2 regions of the Gallibacter sp. Marseille-QA0791 genome follow, and region 1 is predicted to be linked to the other one. Evidence: riboswitches for the same ligand, from Rfam matches in the RefSeq annotation. Region 1 holds a riboswitch; the other holds the start of a gene.
The links. Region 1 has a riboswitch for FMN ahead of ribD (bifunctional diaminohydroxyphosphoribosylaminopyrimidine deaminase/5-amino-6-(5-phosphoribosylamino)uracil reductase RibD). Riboswitches for the same ligand answer to the same signal wherever they lie in the genome.

Region 1 (3,800 bases):
CTGTCTCGTGGTTGTCGGTGTTCTCGCTGACCATCTGCGGTATTTGCAGCTTCCGGCAGAATTCCTCGCTCATAGGCATGCAGATGAGCCCCTTGGCCACGCTGGCCATCAGGTTCACGTTTTCCGTCGTGGCGAACTGGGCCGCGCATATCATATCGCCTTCGTTTTCCCTGTCCTCGTCGTCGGTGACCAGGATGATCTTTCCCGCCCGAAGATCCTCCAGTGCCTCCTCTATCGTATTGAATCTATTCATAAATATACCTCCTTCTGTTGATTATCCATTGATTGTTATCCTCCGCATCAAAATCCGTTTTCCGCCAGGAACGCTTCTGTTATCCTTTCGGAAGTCCTTGTGGCCCCTGTCCCGTTCTCCACTTTTTCACCGAAGCTCATCAGCCTTTCCACGTATTTACCGATGATATCATTTTCCAGGTTCACCACATCTCCCGGCTTTTTTATGGAAAGAATCGTGTTATCCGACGTATGGGGTATTATGGAAACCCGGAACGCGTCTTCGGCTACGCCGGCTACCGTAAGGCTGATGCCGTCTATGGCTATGGAGCCTTTCTCCACGATGTACTTCATTATCTCCCCGGGAGCCTTCACCGTATACCATACGGCGTTGTCGTCTTTCTCTACAGATGCTATGGTGCCGGTCCCGTCTATGTGGCCCGACACGATATGTCCTCCGAACCGCCCGTCGGCCTTCATGGCCCGCTCCAGATTCACAGCGCTGCCGTTTTTCAAAGCTCCCAGCGATGACCTGTTCAGAGTCTCATGCATCACGTCGGCCATGAATGCGTAAGATGTAAAGTCCGTCACTGTCAGGCATACGCCGTTAACGGCAATGCTGTCTCCCAGCTTTACGTCTTCCAACACCTTTCGGGCCTCTATGGTCAACACTGCCGAAGCCCTTCCTCTCTTTATCTCTTTTATCCTGCCTGTCTCTTCCACTATTCCCGTGAACACGTTTCCAACACCTCGCTTTCCAGTAAGATATCCTTTCCCAGCACCGTCACCTCGGGCTCTGAGAGCATGACGGCTTCCGACGGCATGTCGAACCCCCTGCCGCCCACAGGTGACGGGGCGTCCTTTCCGCCCAGTATCTTAGGAGCGACATATGCCTGTACCCTGTTTACGATACCGGCTGACAGAGCCGACCAGTTAAGCGCCGCGCCGCCTTCCAGCAGCACGCTGTCTATCTTCATCTCCCCCAGCCTTTCCATCAGACATCCCAGATCCGTGTGGCCATCTTTGAGCGGTACGGTGATTATCTCGCATCCGGCTTCTTCCAGCCTCTGCCGCTCAGCAACCCTCTCTGCGGCAGCTTCTTCTGATGTCGCTATCATCGTCCTCACATCGCCGGCCGTTTTCACTATCTGAGATCCGGAAGGGATCCTCAGACTGGTATCACATATTATCCTTACCGGATCCCTGACTCCCCGTATCCTGCAGGTCAGCAGCGGATCGTCCGCAAGCACCGTTCCCACTCCTGTCATGATCGCCGTATATCTGTTCCTGTCGCGATGTACATTTTCCCTGGCCGCTTCTCCTGTTATCCATTTGGATGCTCCCGTATGAGCGGCTATCTTTCCATCGGCCGTCATGGCGTATTTCAGCACTACATAAGGCGTCCCGTTAGTTATGAAGTAGAAAAAGGGTCTGTTGAATGAATCGCATTCATCTTTGAGAAAGCCTTCTGTCACCTCGATACCGTGCTCCCGCAGCATCGCCACGCCTTTTCCGGCCACCAGAGGGTTGGGATCCGCAGAGCCTATGATGACTTTTCTTATCCCTGCCTCTATTATCGCTTCCGTACACGGCGGTTGTTTTCCGTGATGGCAGCACGGTTCCAGCGTCACATACATGTCAGCTCCTTCAGCCGGGCGCCTTGCTCCCGTTTCAGCTCCCGCCCTTTTCATGCAGTCCCCGAGGGCCTCTCTCTCCGCATGAAGGCTCCCATACCTCTTATGGTATCCCTGTCCGATGATACGACCGTCCTTTACTATGACAGCTCCTACCATAGGATTGGGAGAGACCCATCCGCAGCCCTTTTGGGCCAGCTCTATCGCCAACCGCATGTATTTTTCATCTGTCATCGTCTTTTCTCCTCCAAAATATGATCATCTCACATCAAAAAACCCTGAAGATTTTCTTCAGGGCAATACATACAGACAGTACCGTCTTTCCTGTACCAAAAAGGCGGTCACGCCGTCAAATCATAAAAGCTCTGAAACAAAAAGTTTCAGAGCTTGTGATCGCGAAAACACGCGCATAGAATGCGCTTTTCGATCTTCTCCCATCCAGACTATACTGTCGGTTTTGGAATCTCACCAAATCCTGACTTGGACAACTGCCAAGTCCTGTGCTGACGCACTCGCGGACTATACCGCCGATCGGGAATTTCACCCTGCCCTGAAGATCTTTATTAAGTTGCTGTAATTATATTATGCTTCTTTCGTCCGTTTGTCAATAGGTGTTTGCTCATATCCCATCATCTTTTCCGTTAACAGCTTGATACCTTCTCCAAATCTGCCATCCAGGAATATCCTCTTCACTTCTCCACGCTGCAGGAACGAACTGCTCCTTTCTATACGCACGACCGCCTTCATCATCGCACCCAGCTCTTCCTGACTGCCTGTATCAGCCGCCTTATCGGTAACCATGTTTTCGGTCTTTATCATCCTCTCCGTCACATCCTCACCACAGCGGCATATCAGATGCTGCAGGTACTGCTCTTCCCTGGCGCGGCCACTATCCGGCCCCGAAACGAAGCATATCTTCTCCGCCATGTCTATACAGGCTATCTCGCCATCCGACAAGCCGGTTCCCAGATCCATCACTATCACATCATATCCTCCACTGTCTATGACCGATGCGATAAACGCTTCCATCTCTCCGGCGGAAAGCTCCTTTAGCGGATTCCTTCCTCCCGTAGGAGCGAAAGCTTCCAGTCCAAAATCATCCTTTACGATGTAGCTGTCCATATCCGGAAGCTGTCTCTCACTGCTTTTCCCGGAACGGAGAGTCGCTGTCTCATTTTTGAAAAGATAATAGAGATACATGCCCACGCCCTTTATTCCCGGTGGACATATCATGAAATCCCCCGTCGATTCCGCCTCCTCAAATGAAATGTACAATACCCGCTTCCCTGCAAAGCGGCACAATTCCTGAGCTGCCGCCATAGCCAGCACAGTACATCCACAGCCTCCGCTGCAGGACGCGAATGCCAGCAGGCTTGTCTGTCGGCGGCATATATTTACGGATCTTTTCTCCGCCAAGGATCCATAGATCTCCATCAGAGCCGCGACTATGACCTGTGCCTGACTGTATTTGTAAATGCAGAATTTTTTCTCTCCGGGATTCCTTACCGCCATAGAAGGCTTCTCTGACAGCAGTACGATCTTCCCTCCATAAACCTGCTCCGCTTCCTGTCCATCCCACAATATCATGTCGGCGGAATCCAGCACAGCGACCTCTCCTGCCTCTCTGACCTTCTCGAAAAATTCTTCTTTTTCCGCCAATCGGATCAGCACCCGGCTGCAAAGGTACAGTATCGCTCTGCTTAGCGCCCTGCCATATTCTTTGTCATCTGTTACAATAAGCAATGATATATTTTCCATAGACCATGTCCTTTCGAATGCCGCTTCAAAGCTTGGAAAATTATTCCTTTTATTTCATGTTACACGATATGGAAAATAATGTCAAGCAATATTTTACTTATCACGCCGCGTCTGCATCTCTATACGCCCTCTTAGCTCACCTATGGCCTGCGACACGCCGCCTACCTCATCGATTAT
Region 2 (3,800 bases), 1.5 Mb from region 1:
TAGAGGATATGAGCGAGAAGATACTTGTTTCACAGCGATAAAATGTCCAGATGAAAATCGCAGAGGGTGCGATATCATCCGGACATTTTTTTATTGGAATCGTTGCTATATCTGTTGCGAACGACGTATTTTCGGATATCGGTGTTTTTCTTCCTGCGGATGTGGCGGACGTTATTGTGGACGATAGGCCTCAGCAGTGTGCGACGCTTTATCTTACGGTAAGGAGATATCAATTTGGCGATCCCTCTGTTGTAGAGTTTGAAGCTGAGTATGCCTATCCAGTGTTCCTTTTTCTTCGCTTTTTTGCTCTCTCCTCGTTCTGTTCCGCCTGCCGTTATTTTAGTCCCGCTTTTTACGGCGGCGATAAGATCGTTGTTGCAGCGTATGTCCGCATCTATTTCGGTACACGCCATTCCTATATATTCACTGACATGGGAATCAGAGCCGGCGAAGGTGGGAACGCCGCAATCTTCGGCCAGAATAGCTGCCCGTCTGTTGGATTCGGGTGATTCGCAGGTGTTGAAGGTCTCGATGAAGTCAAATTTCCTCATAAGGCGCATGTTCATATTTTTGAAGCCCATAAGGCTGGAACTGGCCACGCCGAAAGGATGGGCAGGCCCCAGTATGCCGCCGAAGAAATGGACTATTTTGATGAGCTTGCTGCATCGCATGCCACGTATGCTCAGGATGCGGAGATAAAGCCCATCGGGCATGATGACCAGTATGTGGCCGGCATCTTTCGTATCGTATTCTATCCCCCTGATAACGCAGAAATTCCTGTAGCGGGGATCATCTTTTATGGCATCCCATGCTTTACAGCCTTTATAGCTGTTGTGGTCGGATATCATGAACCCGTCAAAGCCCAGAGCCATGAATTTGTGAACGAATTCCCTGACAGATACTCTTGAATCAAGGGAGCCTTCCTTTGTATGACAGTGCAAATCAAATTTCAATCTTTTCGCCTCGGTTCTTAATTCTTATGGATGGAGCAGCTGACGCTTCTCTGTATATAATAGTATTCCCAAACCGGAAAAAATTCAATGAAAAATGTGTGAAAAAAATTTTGACGGTAAAACCCAGTTGACACCATTGCGAGGACAACGTTATAATATTGATGTAAATTTGTTTCGGGGCGAGGTGAAAGTCCTCACCGGCGGTGTATGACGATGAATGTCACAAGTCCGCGAACCCGCGCATTGAGCGGGCCGAACGGGTGAGAATCCCGTACCGACGGTCACAGTCCGGATGGAAGAAACGAAATACTTGCGGCGTGTGGCGGACAGTCGTTGCTATCTGCAAACGCGAGTGTTTTTATCTCGGGATAGATTGCCCGGGATTTTTTGATTGAGCGGCACCTCTGCGCCATGCTCCGAAGCGAGACGACAGAGGCTGAAATGATGATATACAGTGGAAAGAAGGAGTGTTGTACATGTCTCAGAAGACTAACTACGGAAATATCGATGACAGACACAGGATGACTGGCAGGGAGAAGACAGTCAGGCTGGCGAAGATGGGTATGCTGGTGGCAATATCGGTGGTGCTGGTATATTTTATACATTTTCCCATATTCCCGGCAGTGGCGTTTCTCGAATATGATCCCGCCGATATACCTATACTGATAGGGACCTTTGCCTTCGGTCCGGTGGCAGGCGTGCTGCTTACCATCGTGACATCCGTGGTCCAGGGTGTGACTGTCAGCGCTGCCAGCGGAGCCTACGGGATAATAATGCACATAATCGCTACCAGTGTGCTGGTGATAGTGGCAGGTGTCATATATAAATTCAACAAGACGAGAAAAGGCGCGGTGATCGCGTTGATATGCGGTACGGCGGCTATGGCCGTGGTGATGATAGGCGCTAATCTGATAATCACGCCGCTGTTCATGGGTGTGCCACGCAGCATGGTATGGGATCTGATGCCGTTTATAGTGGGCTTCAATGCCATAAAAGCAGGCATAAATTCTATCGTTACATTTTTCCTTTATAAGAGGATATCGGGATTTCTGCACAGAACGGCGTAACGGACCAATATGAGACCGGCCCGCCGGAGCTGAGAAGGGTGCGTTCAATACCGCAGATTTATCTTCGACAGGCAGACCTCAGCGCTGTAGCCCAGCTGCCTGGCATACATCTGCATACCCTCCTTGGCGAGATCCACATGATTTTGGGGAGCTACTGTTATCCTGTTGACGGCATCATGGGCTTTCCTCAGGTTCACACGTATGTATGGGAGCAGGAAGCCATCCTTTTCGCGATAATGGACTTCACTGTCGCTTGTCTCTTTGAGGACGACCCGGTATTCCTTTTCTGCGGCGAATTCCTCCTGCTTGAAGAAAACCGCATATATGGACATGGCTTTTTTGAATTGTTTGCAGTATTTCCTGAAGGATTCATCGCCGCCGTTCCCGGCGGCGTTTTTCATTATATCGTCGAATGAGCAGCCCAGATTTTGGGGGATATCTTTTGTGAGAAGATCATGTATGATTTTTCTCTGGGTTTCTCTGGAATATATCAAAAGTCCATGGTAGGAGATTTTTTTTGTCCTGCTTATCATGTCGAGCAACTCGCCGCTTTTGAATTCCAGATTATATCCGGTGTTGTTGCCGAATTCGGACCAGAGCGTGATGCTGTCGGCTTCCACTGAGAAGGATAGGACGTAGTAGCATTGCCTCTTCATCTCCTCGGTCGTAAGAGAGAGCTGCTGGCGCAGGGAACTGTGCTCCTCAAGTATAGGGAACTCGGTGAGTACATCCCGAGTCAGAGCCAGGGTGTAGCGCATCTCGTTGGTGTCGTTGAGGAAATCGCTCTTGGTGGCAAAGAAGGCCTTGTCTTTCAGGATGCCTTGGACACCGCGGCACTTAGTGTAATGGTATAGATTTTCTTCGGGCTGTATCCTTTTCAGCAGGATATGTTTGTTGGGCACGGCGGACTCCTTTTTCTGTATCAGATTTCTGCATCAAATATCGGGACTGTCAGCAGAGCTTGCTGCCGTTGGCCACCAGCTTGAACTTATAGCCAAGCACTTCGGCGGCCCGCTTACACATGATCATCCGTTCAAGGAATATTTCAAAATAATCCATCAGACTGCAGATATCGTCGTCCAGCTCAAGATTCATCTGTACAGTCCTTTTGTCCTTGTTGATCTCCAGTTTGGATGACAGAGCGGCATAGTTGACTCGGTCATGGATATCGAAGTTTTCCTTGATCGGATTCTGGACCCTGTTCCTCCTGACGTCTGTCTTATCGGCCAGTATGAGCGCCGCAGAGATGGGGTCGACCGCGTTGCCGCTGCTTTCGTCGTGGTGACCGATGGCAGAAGTTATGGTCATGATATCTTCCAGAGACATTTTCATTTCCTTAAGTATCTGATATGCCAGCAACGCTCCGCTGTGAGCATGGTCATTTCTGTTGATGCAGTTGCCGATATCGTGCATATAGCCGGCGATGCGACCCAGTTCGATGTCGTGGCTGCTGTAGCCCAGGGATTTAAGTATCCATCCGGCCCGTGCGGCGACCTTGGCGGCGTGCTTTGTCGAATGGTCGGTGAAGCCCATTGTTTTCAGGACACAGTTGCCCTTATCGATCAGCATATTTATCTCTTCGTTTTTTCGTATATCCTTGTATTTGATTTTTTCTCCCATAATTACCTTCCATTTACATTGTATTAATTAAATATTGTAGTACGTCGAAGACGCGGCGACTATCCTGTTCGTGTAAAATCTCTGTAAAAAGGGTGAAAAACAGGCGGAAAGTAAAGGCGTACTCAGCTAAATGGCGTGCTAACAGATACAGTTCATCGGA

Region 2: linked by a shared signal. The riboswitch ahead of ACQY69_RS10915 (ECF transporter S component) and the one ahead of ribD (bifunctional diaminohydroxyphosphoribosylaminopyrimidine deaminase/5-amino-6-(5-phosphoribosylamino)uracil reductase RibD) in region 1 are both predicted to bind FMN.

Annotation. Positions count from the first base shown of each region.
Region 1 covers NZ_CBCPMH010000001.1:866,660-870,459, forward strand. Annotated here, with positions in the region: gene ACQY69_RS03940 (bifunctional 3,4-dihydroxy-2-butanone-4-phosphate synthase/GTP cyclohydrolase II) at 1-253, opposite strand, end outside; gene ribE (riboflavin synthase) at 301-969, opposite strand; gene ribD (bifunctional diaminohydroxyphosphoribosylaminopyrimidine deaminase/5-amino-6-(5-phosphoribosylamino)uracil reductase RibD) at 954-2,099, opposite strand; FMN riboswitch at 2,288-2,427, opposite strand; gene ACQY69_RS03955 (hypothetical protein) at 2,448-3,623, opposite strand; gene ACQY69_RS03960 (ClpP family protease) at 3,717-3,800, opposite strand, start outside.
Region 2 covers NZ_CBCPMH010000001.1:2,368,972-2,372,771, forward strand. Annotated here, with positions in the region: gene ACQY69_RS10905 (methylglyoxal synthase) at 1-41, shown strand, start outside; gene ACQY69_RS10910 (PHP-associated domain-containing protein) at 75-953, opposite strand; FMN riboswitch at 1,120-1,261, shown strand; gene ACQY69_RS10915 (ECF transporter S component) at 1,430-2,020, shown strand; gene ACQY69_RS10920 (DUF2971 domain-containing protein) at 2,065-2,922, opposite strand; gene ACQY69_RS10925 (HD domain-containing protein) at 2,972-3,640, opposite strand.